DNA from 3 places in the Streptomyces sp. NPDC007164 genome. Region 3 is predicted to be linked to each of the others. Evidence: predicted binding sites of a transcription regulator. Region 3 holds the regulator's gene; each other region holds the start of a gene.
The links. The regulator HrcA, encoded in region 3, represses chaperone genes, less so after heat shock. The targets are predictions, from matches to a motif close to TTNGCACTCNGNNNNNCNGAGTGCNAA.
Positions count from the first base shown of each region.

Region 1: the regulator HrcA is predicted to act here: its motif matches at 2,046-2,072, upstream of groL (chaperonin GroEL).
Region 2: the regulator HrcA is predicted to act here: its motif matches at 1,626-1,652, upstream of groES (co-chaperone GroES).

Region 1 is NZ_JBEYFB010000001.1:765,985-771,030, forward strand. Features, by position in the region: gene groL (chaperonin GroEL) at 263-1,885, opposite strand; gene ABZ622_RS03520 (cold-shock protein) at 2,310-2,516, opposite strand; gene ABZ622_RS03525 (MoaD/ThiS family protein) at 2,939-3,217, opposite strand; gene thrC (threonine synthase) at 3,248-4,558, opposite strand; SAM riboswitch class I at 4,576-4,702, opposite strand; gene ABZ622_RS03535 (glucosyl-3-phosphoglycerate synthase) at 4,856-5,046, shown strand, end outside.
Region 2 is NZ_JBEYFB010000001.1:351,119-356,164, forward strand. Features, by position in the region: gene groL (chaperonin GroEL) at 1-1,067, opposite strand, end outside; gene groES (co-chaperone GroES) at 1,167-1,475, opposite strand; partial or broken gene ABZ622_RS01435 (polysaccharide deacetylase family protein) at 1,788-1,913, opposite strand; gene ABZ622_RS01440 (polysaccharide deacetylase family protein) at 1,910-2,941, opposite strand; gene ABZ622_RS01445 (SAM-dependent methyltransferase) at 3,057-4,319, shown strand; gene ABZ622_RS01450 (hypothetical protein) at 4,330-4,695, opposite strand; gene ABZ622_RS01455 (hypothetical protein) at 4,755-5,046, opposite strand, start outside.
Region 3 is NZ_JBEYFB010000009.1:138,963-144,008, reverse strand. Features, by position in the region: gene ABZ622_RS15275 (nitronate monooxygenase) at 1-178, opposite strand, end outside; gene dnaJ (molecular chaperone DnaJ) at 326-1,462, opposite strand; gene hrcA (heat-inducible transcriptional repressor HrcA) at 1,463-2,479, opposite strand; gene ABZ622_RS15260 (MBL fold metallo-hydrolase) at 2,678-3,400, shown strand; gene ABZ622_RS15255 (DUF3097 domain-containing protein) at 3,448-4,269, shown strand; gene hemW (radical SAM family heme chaperone HemW) at 4,480-5,046, opposite strand, start outside.

The sequences.
Region 1 (5,046 bases), on a different contig from region 3:
GTGCGCCCGCCGCAGACCTATGGGGAGCCCGGGCCGCGCACCGGCCGCGAATCGGGCGTACGTGGCGTCGCTCTTCGACCGGTGGCTGCGCGGGCACGACGACCGGCTACTCGACGGGCCCTCCGAACGCTTCCCGGAGCTGTTGTTCGCCCGGTAGCACGCAGGACGGGCGGGAGACGCACGTGGGCCCCGGGACCGAAATGGTCCCGGGGCCCACGCGGCAGAGCTGCGAAGCTGTGCCGGAACTACCGATCCGTCAGGATCAGAAGTCCATGTCACCGCCCGGCATGCCGCCCGGAGCGGCCGCGGAGGCCTTCTCCGGCTTGTCGGCGATGACGGCCTCGGTGGTGAGGAACAGCGCGGCGATGGACGCGGCGTTCTGCAGAGCGGAACGCGTGACCTTCGCCGGGTCGAGGATGCCCTCGGCGATCATGTCGACGTACTCGCCGGTCGCGGCGTTCAGACCGTGGCCGACGGCCAGGTTGCGCACCTTCTCGACGACGACGCCGCCCTCAAGACCACCGTTGACGGCGATCTGCTTGAGCGGGGCCTCCAGCGCCAGCTTGACGGCGTTGGCGCCGGTCGCCTCGTCACCCGAGAGCTCCAGCTTCTCGAAGACGGCCGAGGCCTGGAGCAGAGCCACGCCACCACCGGCGACGATGCCCTCCTCGACGGCGGCCTTGGCGTTGCGCACCGCGTCCTCGATGCGGTGCTTGCGCTCCTTGAGCTCGACCTCGGTCGCGGCACCGGCCTTGATGACGGCCACGCCGCCGGCCAGCTTCGCGAGGCGCTCCTGGAGCTTCTCGCGGTCGTAGTCCGAGTCGGAGTTCTCGATCTCGGCGCGGATCTGGTTGACCCGGCCCTGGACCTGGTCGCTGTCACCGGCACCGTCGACGATGGTCGTCTCGTCCTTGGTGATGACGACCTTGCGGGCGCGGCCAAGCAGGTCGAGACCGGCGTTCTCCAGCTTGAGGCCGACCTCCTCGGAGATGACGGTGCCACCGGTGAGGATGGCGATGTCGCCGAGCATGGCCTTGCGGCGGTCACCGAAGCCCGGGGCCTTGACGGCGACGGACTTGAAGGTGCCACGGATCTTGTTGACGACCAGGGTCGACAGGGCCTCGCCCTCGACGTCCTCGGCGATGATCAGCAGCGGCTTGCCGGACTGCATGACCTTCTCCAGCAGCGGAAGGAGGTCCTTCACGTTGCTGATCTTCGAGTTGACGATCAGGATGTACGGGTCGTCCAGGGACGACTCCATGCGCTCCATGTCGGTGGCGAAGTACGCCGAGATGTAGCCCTTGTCGAAGCGCATACCCTCGGTGAGCTCCAGCTCCAGACCGAAGGTCTGGGACTCCTCGACGGTGATGACGCCTTCCTTGCCGACCTTGTCCATGGCCTCGGCGATGAGCTCGCCGATCTGGGTGTCGGCGGCGGAGATGGAGGCTGTCGAAGCGATCTGCTCCTTGGTCTCCACGTCCTTGGCCTGCTCCAGGAGGGCGGCGGAGACGGCCTCGACGGCCTTCTCGATACCCCGCTTGAGGGCCATCGGGTTGGCACCCGCGGCGACGTTGCGCAGACCCTCGCGGACGAGAGCCTGGGCGAGAACGGTGGCGGTGGTCGTACCGTCGCCGGCGACGTCGTCCGTCTTCTTGGCGACCTCCTTGACCAGCTCCGCACCGATCTTCTCGTACGGGTCCTCCAGCTCGATCTCCTTGGCGATGGAAACACCATCGTTGGTGATCGTGGGGGCGCCCCACTTCTTCTCAAGGACGACGTTGCGACCCTTGGGGCCAAGGGTGACCTTGACGGCGTCGGCGAGCTGGTTCATGCCGCGCTCGAGACCGCGCCGGGCCTCCTCGTCGAACGCGATGATCTTGGCCATGTGAAGTGGTCCTCCCGGACAGGGGTGGATTTCTCCGGACCGAGTGGCGCCCGCGACGGACGGCCTGCGTGACCGGCGGTTCCTTGCCCCACCGACCTGCGGGCCTCACCGGCCCGGTCCAAGTTCTGTCACTCTCACCTGGAGAGTGCTAACGCAATGATTAGCACTCGACCCCCGAGAGTGCAAGCGTCCCCCTCCGGATGTGGACAACGGCGGACGGCCGTGGAGGGCTGTGGACGAGGGCCGCGGCGGCTGTGGGCGAGGGCCGTGCAGGGCTGCGGACGAGGGTCGCGCAGGGCTGCGGACGAAGGCCGTGCAGAGCTGCGGACAACACCCGGCGCGCGTCAGGACGCGCTGAGGGCCCGTACCCCCGGGGTACGGGCCCTCAGCGCGTGAGTGGTGTCGTTGGCCGACCGCGCCGAACTCAGCCGACGGCGAGCTTGACCATGTCTGCCTGCGGCCCCTTCTGGCCCTGCGAGATCTCGAATTCAACTCGCTGACCCTCTTCGAGGGTGCGGTACCCGTCCATCTGGATCGCGCTGTAGTGGACGAAAACATCCGCACCACCGTCGACCGCGATGAAGCCGTACCCCTTCTCCGCGTTGAACCACTTGACGGTGCCCTGAGCCATGCCTAACTCCCCTATTACTGGCCCTTGCGCAGGACCGCACTTCGCGGACCCGGGTCAGAACTCACCCTCCGACAGGAGAGGGTGTGTGCGCCGGAACGCGTCGACCGCGGCTGAATGTATCTGCCCAACTGCCCTCTGCAACAGGTCAATCGGACGAGAATTCTCGGCCGCGCCGAACGCCCGAATATGCGCGATTCATGAGGTTCCTGGGCAAGTCGGGCCAGGCAAAGGCGACTTATGCCGCAAGGGCAACACACACTTTGGCTGCATCTTGTCGCGACCAGGCGCATTCTCATATGCGGGCGGCGCGGGGCAGCTGGGGGGACTTCCCACACTGTACCCCGCTCAACCATGCAGAATTGCCCCCTCCGCTTCAAACGCGGAGGGGGCAATTCGATAACGCGATGCGGCCGGACGGGGCGTCAGCAGCCGCCCGCCACCGCCGGGATGATCGAGATGCCGGCGCCGTCGGGCGTCGCGGTCTCCAGGCCGCCCTCGAAGCGCACGTCGTCGTCGTTGACGTACACGTTCACGAAGCGGCGCAGCTTGCCCTGGTCGTCCAGGACGCGGGCGGCGATGCCCGGGTGGTTCTGCTCCAGGGACTCGATGACCTGGGAGAGGGTCGAGCCCTCGGCCGGGACCTCGGCCTGGCCGCCCGTGTAGGTACGGAGGATGGTGGGGATGCGGACCTTGACGCTCATGGCGGGTGCCCTTCCTGAAGTCTCGGGTGGTCAGCTGGTGGCGAGGCCGGCGGCGCGGAACGCGTCCAGGCTGGGACGGATCGTCGCGGTCGCCTGAGAGGTTTCGGCCACCGCGTCGAGGGTCTTGAGACCGTCACCCGTGTTGAGTACGACGGTGGTCAGCGACGGGTCGATCAGACCGGCCTCGATGAGCTTCTTCGTCACGCCGACCGTCACACCGCCCGCCGTCTCCGCGAAGATGCCCTCGGTGCGCGCCAGCAGCTTGATCGCGTCGACGACCTGCTCGTCGTTCACGTCCTCCACGGCGCCGCCGGTGCGGCGGGCGATGTCCAGGACGTACGGGCCGTCGGCCGGGTTGCCGATCGCCAGGGACTTGGCGATCGTGTTCGGCTTCTGCGGCCGGACGACGTCGTGGCCGCCCTTGTACGCGACCGAGACCGGGGAGCAGCCCTCGGCCTGGGCGCCGAAGAGCTTGTACGGCTTGTCCTCGACCAGGCCGAGCTTGATCAGCTCCTGGAGCCCCTTGTCGATCTTGGTGAACTGCGAGCCGGACGCGATCGGGATGACCAGCTGGTCCGGGAGCCGCCAGCCGAGTTGCTCGCAGATCTCGTACGCCAGGGTCTTGGAGCCCTCGCCGTAGTACGGCCGCAGGTTGACGTTGACGAAGCCCCAGCCCTCGCCGAGCGGGTCGCCGATGAGCTCGGAACAGAAGCGGTTGACGTCGTCGTAGTTGCCCTCGATGCCGACCAGTTCCCCGCCGTACACCGCGGCCATGACGACCTTGCCCTGCTCCAGGTCGTGCGGGATGAACACGCAGGAGCGGAAGCCGGCGCGGGCGGCGGCGGCGCCGACGGCACCGGCGAGGTTGCCGGTGGAGGAGCAGGAGAGGGTGGTGAAGCCGAAGGCGCGGGCGGCCTCGATGGCCTGGGCGACGACCCGGTCCTTGAAGGAGTGCGTGGGGTTGCCGGAGTCGTCCTTGACGAACAGCTTGCCCTGCTCGACGCCGAGCTCACGGGCGAGGTTGTCGGCCTGGACGAGCTTGGTCCAGCCGGGGTTCAGGTTCGGCTTCTCGGCGACGTCGGCGGGGACCGGCAGCAGCGGCGCGTAGCGCCAGATGTTGGCCGGGCCCGCCTCGATGCGCTTCTTCAGCTCTTCGGGAGAGCCGCTCGGCAGGTCGTACGCGACTTCGAGCGGCCCGAAACAGGACGCGCAGGCGAAAATGGGGCCGAGTTCGAATCGCTCGCCGCACTCGCGGCAGGAAAGGCCCGAGGCGGGGCCGAGGTCGACGGATCGGGCGTCGGCGGAGGAATTGGTGCTTACTGCAACGGTCTGCGCAGCCATGGTGGCGAGGCCCTTTCTCCTCATCTTCCTCGCGGCGCGTTTCGCCACGAGACGGAATTGGCACCTTCCCCACCTGACCTCGCGGTCGGCGGGAGGGTTGCCGGGACTTCAACGGGCCGTTCCCTCAGTCCCTCTGGATGAGCGCTGTGGCACCGGATCTTCGATCCGGGCGTTTATCGGCGGACGGACCCCGGCATGCGATGGTCGTCCGCGTTGTTCAAGACTGTAACCGAAGCACCGGACTGTTGAGATAGTCGTCCGAACCGCGAGATGGATCACACACAGGGAGTATCGACCGTGCTGGAAGAGGTCGAATGCTGGCTGGCCAGGCGTTCCTGGTCGGCCGCCGACCGTCCGATGGACCGCCTGCTGGCCGCCAGGGCCGCGGAGGCGGGCCGCGGGAGCGTCAGTGTCGTACTGCCCGCGCTGAACGAGGAGGCGACGGTCGGCGAGATCGTCGCGACGATCCGGCGCGAGCTGATGGAGAA
Region 2 (5,046 bases), on a different contig from region 3:
GTGGCGTCGATCTCGGCCTTGATCTGGTTGACCCGGCCCTTGACGTCGCCGGGCTCGCCGCCGCCGTCCACGATCGTGGTGTCGTCCTTGGAGACGGTGACGCGGCGGGCGGTGCCCAGCACGTCCAGACCGGCCTGGTCGAGCTTGAGGCCGACCTCCTCGGCGATGACGGTCGCACCGGTGAGGGTGGCGATGTCGCCGAGCATGGCCTTGCGGCGGTCACCGAAGCCCGGGGCCTTCACCGCGACGGCGTTGAAGGTGCCACGGATCTTGTTGACGACGAGGGTCGACAGCGCCTCGCCCTCGACGTCCTCGGCGATGATCAGCAGCGGCTTGGAGCCACCGGCCTGGATGACCTTCTCCAGCAGCGGGAGCAGCTCCTGGATCGAGCCGATCTTGCCCTGGTGGATCAGGATGTACGGGTCGTCGAGGACGGCCTCCATACGCTCCTGGTCGGTCACCATGTACGGGGACAGGTAGCCCTTGTCGAAGGCCATGCCCTCGGTGAAGTCGAGGTCCAGACCGAAGGTGTTGGACTCCTCGACGGTGATGACACCGTCCTTGCCGACCTTGTCCATCGCGTCCGCGATGAGCTCGCCGACCTGCGGGTCCTGCGCGGAGAGCGCGGCCACGGCGGCGATGTCGGTCTTGTCGTCGATCGGCCGGGCGGTCGCGAGGAGCTCCTCGGACACGGCCTTGACCGCGGCGTCGATGCCCTTCTTCAGGGCGGCCGGGGAAGCACCGGCGGCGACGTTGCGCAGACCCTCGCGGACGAGCGCCTGGGCCAGCACGGTCGCGGTGGTCGTACCGTCACCCGCGACGTCGTTGGTCTTGGTCGCCACCTCCTTCACCAGCTGGGCACCGAGGTTCTCGTACGGGTCGTCGAGCTCGACCTCGCGCGCGATGGTGACACCGTCGTTGGTGATGGTGGGAGCGCCGAACTTCTTGTCGATGACGACGTTGCGGCCCTTGGGGCCGATCGTCACCTTGACCGTGTCGGCAAGCTTGTTGACGCCGCGCTCAAGGGCGCGACGGGCGTCCTCGTCGAACTTCAGGATCTTCGCCATGGGAGCTGAGCTTTCCTCTCGAACGAACTGCGCCCCCGACCGCCCGGCTGGTTATTCGCAGGGGGCCAGGGGCGCAGAACAGAAGCAAACGTGGGTGAATTACTTCTCGATGATCGCGAGCACGTCGCGAGCCGAGAGGACGAGGTACTCCTCGCCGTTGTACTTCACCTCGGTGCCGCCGTACTTGCTGTACAGCACGACGTCGCCGGTCTTGACGTCGAGCGGAAGGCGCTCGCCGTTCTCGAAGCGGCCCGGGCCCACGGCCAGGACGACGCCCTCCTGGGGCTTCTCCTTGGCGGTGTCCGGAATGACCAGGCCGGAGGCCGTGGTCTGCTCGGCGTCGAGCGGCTGGACCACAATGCGGTCCTCGAGCGGCTTGATCGCAACCTTGGTGCTGGCGGTCGACACGATCCGGTCTCCCCCTTCGGAGATCTCACGGGGTAACAGTCTTGGGTGGCGACCAGGTCGATCCGTCGTCGCGGGTGCCGGACCTGCCAGTCGCGCAGTACTGCTGGCACTCTCCAGTGGTGAGTGCCAGCACCGAGACTATGACCGGGATTAGCACTCGGTCAAGCGGAGTGCCAATTCGGACGATCGTGGCGTCACCGCCGGGGCACGGTCCGGACAGCAGTCCGGACAACACGGAGGCAACGTACGGACGGGCCGGGCCGTTCCGCACCGCCGCGCGGGCGGGCCCGCCGCCGGCGTCCGCGACGGATGGTTCACCTTCTGCGCGGCCTTGCGGCCCAGCCGTTCGATCGGATCCACCGACTGCGCGCAGCCGGTGGTGGTGAGGAGCGCACCGGCCGCCAGCAGTCCGGCCAGCAGCCGGTGCGCCCTTCTCATACGTAGTCCTCCAGCCGGGCCACGGCGTATCCCCGGTCCGTGACGGTCTTCATGACCGCCCGGACCAGGTCGGTCATGCTGCCGTCCCATTCACCGCGGCCCCGGAAGTGAGTGAGGATGATGTCGCCCGGGTGCAGGTCCTCGTCCTCCTCGCGCCACTCCATGTGGTCCGGGAACGCCTCGGCGTTCCAGAGGGGCACGGCCTTGATCCCGCAGGACTGGGCGATGCGGAGGGTGTCGCCGTTGTAGTTGCCGTACGGCGGGCGGAAGAGGGTGGGCCGCTTGCCGAACCGCTTCTCGATGATCTCCTGCTCGCCGCAGATCTCCCGCTCCTGCTCGGCGTACGAAAGTCCGGGCAGATAGGGGTGGTTGAGCGTGTGATTGTTGAGGCCGACGCCCAGCCGCTGCGCCTCGCCGAAGTACCCGTAGTTGTCGCTCACCTCGTAGTCGCTGAGGAACGCGCTGTACGGGATGTCCAGCTCGTCCATCATCTGCAACAGCTCGGGGTCCTTCTCGGAGCCGTCGTCCATCGTCAGGAAGACGACCCGGTCCTTGGTCGGGACGGTGGTGAAGACCGGCGGCAGCGAGTCGTCGCCGCCCTCCACCTCGAAGCCCTCGCGGGTGGTGACGCGCGGCTTCACGGCGGGCGGTCGCGGTGCGATCAGCGGCGTCTTGTCCAGCCCCCACTTCTTGGCGAGCGTCGCCCGTACGGCCGGGCCGAGCTGCGCGTTCTCACGGGCCCCGCCGGGCGCCCGGTCCCGGCCGGCGCGCTGTCCGGGGCCGCCCGGGTGCCCGGCGGCGGGGTTCGTGCCGGGGGTCTCGGCGGGGTTCAGCTCCGGGTTCGGGCCCGGGTTCCCGGCCGGGGGCCGGTCCCGGTGCTCGATGTCGCCCGGCTGCCCGCCGGACCCGGAGTCGCAGCCCGAGCCGACCGCGGCGACCAGGAGTGCGGCCAGGACGGCGAGGGCGGGCCGGTGCGCACCGGCCCGCCCTCGCCCGGATCGAGGCGTGGCCGATCCGATCCTCTTCATGGTGTTTTTTACGTTTTGTCGTACAAGCTGCATGGCGCCGCATACTGCCAGCAGGGAATCGGCCTCCCGGTCCGACACCGCCGCCCGGCCCGGCGGTCTACCCGGCTGGCTCACAATGGGGCGGGTGAACGCTCTCGCCCCGAACGACCCGTCCGCCGCCGACGACCGGTCCGACGCCCCCGACCCCATCGCGTCCTTCCTCGCCCTGCGCACCCCCGAGGGCGCCGCGCTGCTGGACGAGCTGCGGTCGTACGACCCCTCCCAGGAGCTCGCCACCGCCACCCGGCTGCGCCGCTCCCACCCGGCCCCGCTGGTCTCGGCGGCGCTGGGACAGGCGCGGCTGCGGCAGCGGGCGGTGGCGAAGTTCGGCGCCGCGGACGCGTACCGGATGTTCTTCACGCCGAACGGCGTCGAGCAGGCGACCCGCACATCGGTGGCCACCCATCGCGCGCGGCGGTTCGCGGCGGGCGGGGTGCGCAGCCTCGCCGACCTGTGCTGCGGGATCGGGGGCGACGCGATCGCGCTCGCGCGGGCGGGCGTGTCCGTCCTCGCCGTCGACCGCGACCCGCTGACCGCCGAGGTGGCCCGCGCCAACGCCGTCGCGCTGGGCCTGGACGGCCTGATCGAGGTGCGGTGCGCCGATGTCGCCGGCATCGACACCTCGCCGTACGACGCGGTCTTCGTCGACCCGGCCCGGCGCGGCGGCCGGGGCCGGATCTTCGACCCCGAGGCGTACTCACCGCCGCTCTCCTGGGCGACCGGTGCCGCGCTCGCGGCCCCCCGCGCGGCCCTGAAGATCGCCCCGGGGATCCCGCACGAGGCGATCCCGGCGCAGGCGGAGGCCGAGTGGATCTCGGACGGCGGCGACGTGAAGGAGGCGGTGCTCTGGTTCGGCGAGGGCTTCGCGGCCGGTTCGTTCCGCGCCACCGTGCTCCCGGCCGGGGCCGGCCTGTGGTCCGCGGCCCCGCTGCCCGCCCCGCCGGTCGGCCCGGTCGGCCGCTATCTGTACGAGCCGGACGGCGCCGTCATCCGCGCCCATCTGGTCGCCGACCTCGTGGCACGGTGCGACGGCCGGCTGATCGACGAGACGATCGCGTACATCACCGGCGACGAGCCGTACGAGTCCCCGTACACCTCCGGGTACGAGATCACCGACCATCTGCCCTTCAACATGAAGAAGCTGAAGGCGCTGCTGCGGGAGCGGAAGGTGGGCGTGCTGACCGTCAAGAAGCGCGGCTCGGCGGTCGAACCGGAGGAGCTGCGCCGCAGGATGAAGCTCCAGGGACCCAACTCCGCGACGGTCTTCCTGACCCGGGTGGCCGGCGCACCGACGATGCTGATCGGCCACCCGCTCACCGGCCCGGCCCGGCCGGCCTGACCGGCGGGTGTCAGGCGCGGTCGGTCAGATCCGGGGCGTACACCTGCGAAAGCGGCTCAGGACCCACGTACTGCTGGCAGTTGCACTGCCCGGACTCGAAGCGGACCGGCTTCTTGGTCTCGTCCCAGGCCGTCGGCACCTCGACCCGCTCATGGCACTTGCCCTGCTTGTCGTGCTTGGCGAGGTGGTGCGTGCAGCCGCAGACGGGCTCCGGCGGCTGGCTGGCCGATTCGAGGGCCAGCCGCTCCTGCCGGGCCGCCTCGATCAGTTCCAGCTTGCGGGTGTGCCGATTGCGCAGCGCCGTCCGGGCGTTGTCGACGGCCCATCCGAAGCCGCCCGTCCAGAAGATGATGAGCACCCACCAGTACCACTCCATGTCGGCCTCCCCCTGTTTCCCCTGTGCGACTCACCGGTCCCGCCAGAATAGGTCCGCGATCAGCGGTGGGCACCGCCCCCGACGGAGATCAGCGGCTCCGGAGCGGGCACACCGGCCAGTACCCGCAGCACCCAGCGCCGGTGCGCGAACGCCTTGACGAGGCCGATGAGTCCGACGATCCAGGCGACCAGCCCGAGGCCCATGACCAGGGCGACCAGGCTGTAGCTGTCCCGCTCCGCGGTGGCGGCCGCCGGGACGACGAAGCAGGTGACCAGCCCGACCGCGCACAGCACGGAGGACATCACCAGCCAAGCGGTGCCGGCGCCCGGCATCCGCAGCGCCGCGTCGCGT
Region 3 (5,046 bases):
GCCCGCGCAGCTGTTTGATCTCGTTGTACATGCCGTCCGCCGTCTTGTACCCGGCGGCGAGAAAACCGAGCCCGCCCGCCTCGGAGACGGCCGCGACGAGCTGGGGACAGGACGTGCCCCCCGCCATCGGGGCCTGCACGATCGGATACCGGCAGAGATCGGTCAACGCGGATGACATGACCGCATCGTGTCACGTCCCGGGCCGCCCGGGACGCCCGGCCCGGGGTCCGCTTTGTACTCAAACGCCGGACGGGTCGGAACTCAAACGCCGGACGGTCCCGTCGAGCGGGTCCGTCCGGCGTCCGGGAACGGCTTGCGGGGTTGGTCAGCGGCCGTTGAAGGCGTCCTTCAGCCGGGAGAACAGCCCCTGCTGGCCGGGCTGGAACTGGCCGGTGGGCCGCTCCTCGCCGCGCATCTTCGCCAGCTCGCGCAGCAGTCGCTCCTGCTCCGGTTCCATCTTCGTCGGGGTCATCACCTCGACGTGCACGATCAGGTCGCCGCGCCCGCCGCCCCGCAGATGCGTGATGCCGCGGCCGTGCAGCGGGACCGACTGGCCGGACTGGGTGCCCGGCCGGATGTCGACCTCCTCCAGGCCGTCGAGCGTCTCCAGCGGCACCTTGGTGCCGAGCGCGCCCGCCGTCATGGGGATGGTGACCGTGCAGTGCAGGTCGTCGCCGCGGCGCTGGAACACCGCGTGCGAGAGCTCGTGGATCTCCACGTACAGATCGCCGGCCGGGCCGCCGCCGGGGCCGACCTCGCCCTCACCCGCGAGCTGGATGCGGGTGCCGTTGTCGACTCCGGCGGGGATCTTCACGGTGAGCGTGCGCCGCGAGCGGATGCGGCCGTCGCCGGCGCACTCCGGGCACGGGGTCGGCACGACCGTGCCGAAGCCCTGGCACTGCGGGCAGGGCCGCGAGGTCATGACCTGGCCGAGGAAGGACCGGGTGACCTGGGAGACCTCGCCGCGGCCGCGGCACATGTCACAGGTCTGCGCGGAGGTGCCGGGGGCGGCCCCCTCGCCGCTGCAGGTCGTGCAGACGACTGCCGTGTCGACCTGGATGTCCTTGGTGGTGCCGAACGCCGCCTCGGCGAGATCGATCTCCAGCCGGATCATCGCGTCCTGGCCGCGCCGGGTGCGCGAACGGGGTCCGCGCTGCGACGACGTGCCGAAGAACGCGTCCATGATGTCGGAGAAGTTGCCGAAGCCGCCCTGTCCGAATCCGCCCGCGCCACCGCCGCCGGAGGCGGACAGCGGGTCGCCGCCGAGGTCGTAGACCTGCTTCTTCTGCGGGTCCGACAGCACCTCGTAGGCGGCGTTGATCTCCTTGAACCGCTCCTGGGTCTTCGGATCGGGGTTCACATCCGGGTGCAGCTCGCGGGCGAGCCGACGGAATGCCTTCTTGATCTCGTCCTGAGATGCGTCGCGGCGCACGCCGAGTACGGCGTAGTAGTCCGTGGCCACTTACGACTCCGCCAGGATCTGTCCGACGTAACGTGCCACTGCGCGTACCGCTCCCATCGTTCCGGGGTAGTCCATGCGGGTCGGTCCGACCACGCCGAGTTTGGCGACTGCCTCGTCGCCCGAACCGTAGCCGACCGCGACGACGGACGTGGAGTTGAGCCCCTCGTGGGCGTTCTCGTGCCCGATACGTACGGTCATGCCCGAGTCCTTGGCCTCGCCGAGCAGCTTCAGCAGCACGACCTGCTCCTCCAGTGCCTCCAGCACCGGCCGGATCATCACCGGGAAGTCGTGTCCGAAGCGGGTGAGGTTGGAGGTGCCGCCGATCATCAGCCGCTCCTCCGTCTCCTCGACGAGGGTTTCGAGCAGGGTGGAGAGCACGGTGGACACGGTTCCCCGGTCCTCGCTCTCGAAGGATTCCGGCAGGTCCTGCACCAGCTGCGGGACGTCCGCGAAGCGGCGTCCGACGACCCGGCTGTTGAGCCGGGCCCGCAGATCGGCGAGAGAGGTCTCGCCGAACGGGGCAGGGCAGTCGATCATGCGCTGTTCGACCCGGCCGGTGTCCGTGATGAGCACGAGCATCAGCCGGGCGGCGGCCAGCGAGAGCAGCTCCACGTGCCGGACCGTCGACCGGGTCAGCGAGGGGTACTGCACGATGGCGACCTGCCGGGTCAGCTGCGCGAGCAGCCGTACGGTGCGGCCCACGACGTCGTCGAGGTCGACCGCGCCGTCGAGGAAATTGTGGATGGCGCGGCGCTCCGGCGACGAGAGGGGCTTGACCCCCGCGAGCCTGTCGACGAAGAGCCGGTAGCCCTTGTCCGTCGGGATGCGTCCCGCGCTGGTGTGGGGCTGGGCGATGAAGCCCTCGTCCTCCAGCACCGCCATGTCGTTGCGGACGGTCGCCGGGGAGACCCCCAGCTTGTGCCGCTCGGTGAGCGCCTTGGAGCCGACGGGCTCCTCCGTGCCGACATAGTCCTGGACGATGGCGCGAAGCACTTCGAGTCTGCGTTCGCTGAGCATCGCGCACACCTCCAGCTGTGTTCCTCGTTGGTTCTCGGGTCGTTCCCGTTTCTCTGCCCAGGAATCCGCCTGGCACTCTGTCATCGCGAGTGCCAGCAACCCCCCGGCCAGTGTACGGCGGCCGAGTGGGGACCTAGCAAGGGCGACCGGCCACGCTACCGCGAGACCTCCCAGGTGGTTTGCCGATAGCGTCACGGTATGGACGCCTCTTGGGAAGAGTTCGGCTGGGAACGACTCGGTCACGGAGTGGGCCGGCGGCGCCTTCCCGGGTGGGACGCGACGGTGGCACTGGTGGCCGGAACGGACGGCGTGCTCCTCTACGACACCGGATCGACGCTCCGTGAGGGCGCCGAGGTGCGGGCCCAGGCGCAGGCTCTGCTCGGCCGGAGGGTGACGCATATCGCACTCAGCCATCCCCATTTCGACCATGTGCTGGGCACCGCCGCGTTCTCCGGCGCCCAGGTGTACGGGGCGGTCGGCATGACCGCGCTGCTGAAGGACGGGGCGGACGAGCTGCACACCTCGGCCGTGCGCCACGGGGTCGGCGAGCACGACGCGGCAGAGGCCGTGGACGCGCTGGTCGCGCCGCGGCACGAGGTGTGCGGCGAGTGGACGGTCGACCTGGGCGGCGGGCGCGAGGTGCTGCTGGCCGACGTGGGCCCCGCGCACAGCGGCCACGACCTGGTGGCGGTGGTCCCCGGCTCCCCCGCGGTCGTGTTCTGCGGGGACCTGGTCGAGGAGTCCGGCGAACCGCAGGCGGGCCGGGACGCCTTCCCGTCCCGCTGGCCGGCCTCGCTGGACCGGCTGCTGGCGCTGGGCGGCGAGGACGCGGTGTACGTGCCGGGGCACGGGGCGGTGGTGGACGCGGCGTTCGTACGCGATCAGCGCGAACAACTGGCCGTGCGCTTCGGCGTGTCGTGACCGGCCCCGGTCCACCGGACAGGCCCTCGCCGTCCTATCGTCGTCCGATGCGCAGCTACCAGCCGGACCTGACCCCGCCGTGGAAGAGGTCCGCCCCCGTTCCCGAGGTCCCCGCCGAAGCCGATCTGGTCGTGGAGGAGATCTCCACCGGATACTGCGGTGCGGTGATCCGCTGTGAGAAGACGGCCCAGGGTCCGACGGTGACCCTGGAGGACCGCTTCGGCAAGCACCGGGTGTTCCCGATGGAACCGCGCGGCTTCCTGCTGGAGGGCCGGGTGGTCACCCTCGTACGCCCCTCGGCCGCCGCTGCGGTGCGCCCCGCGCGCACGGCCTCGGGTTCGGTCGCGGTCCCCGGCGCGCGTGCCCGGGTCGCGCGGGCGGGCCGGATCTACGTGGAGGGCCGGCACGACGCGGAGCTGGTCGAGCGGGTCTGGGGCGACGACCTGCGGATCGAGGGCGTGGTCGTCGAGTACCTGGAGGGCGTCGACGACCTCCCCGCCGTCGTGCGCGAGTTCTCCCCCGGCCCGGACGCCAGGCTGGGCGTCCTGGTCGACCACCTGGTCCCCGGCTCCAAGGAGTCCCGGATCGCCGATCAGGTCACGGACGAGAACGTACTGGTGGTCGGCCACCCGTACATCGACGTGTGGGAGGCCGTGAAGCCGTCCTCCGTGGGCATCACGGCCTGGCCGGTGGTGCCGCGCGGCCAGGACTGGAAGACGGGCGTGTGCCGCGCCCTGGGCTGGCCGGAGAACACCGGCGCGGCCTGGCAGCACATCCTGTCCAAGGTCCACTCGTACCGCGACCTGGAACCGGCTCTGCTGGGCTCGGTGGAACACCTGATCGACTTCGTGACGGCGCCGGCGGAGTAGCCCTCCGGCAGCCCCTCCGGCCGCCCTCTGCCTCTCCGGCGGACACCATCCCCCCGTCCCCCGGCAGACACCATCCCAGCCCCTCCGGCGATTGAGGAGCGGGGGTCCGGGGGCAGAGCCCCCGGTTACGGGAAGGGGCGGGCAAGGGGACCAGGCCCGCCGCAGGCGCACCCCACCCCACCGCACCGCCCCGGCACCCGCCCCCGCACCTCAGTCCACCAGATCCCGCACCACCGCGTCCGCCAGCAACCGCCCCCGCAAGGTCAGGACCGCCCGCCCCCGCTCGTACGGCCCCGGCTCCAGGAGCCCGTCCGCCAGAGCGCGGCGGGACGCGGCCAGCCCGGCCGGAGCCAGGATGCCGAGCGGGCACCCGTCCTGGAGCCGGAGCTCCAGCAGGATCCGCTCCACCCGCCGGTCCTCCTCGGAGAGGACCTCGCGCCCGGCCCCGGGCGAGCGCCCCTCGGCCAGCGCCTGCGCGTACGCGCCCGGATGCTTCACGTTCCACCAGCGCACCCCGCCGACGTGGCTGTGCGCCCCCGGCCCGGCGCCCCACCAGTCGGCGCCGCGCCAGTACAGCTCGTTGTGCAGGCAGCGGCCCTCCGGCGTACGGGCCCAGTTCGACACCTCGTACCAGGAGAAGCCCGCCGCGGCCATCGCCTCGTCCGCGATCAGATACCGGTCCGCGTGGGCGTCGTCGTCGGTCATCGGGATCTCGCCGCGCCGGATCCGGCGGGCCAGCTGCGTGCCCTCCTCGACGATCAGCGCGTACGCCGACAC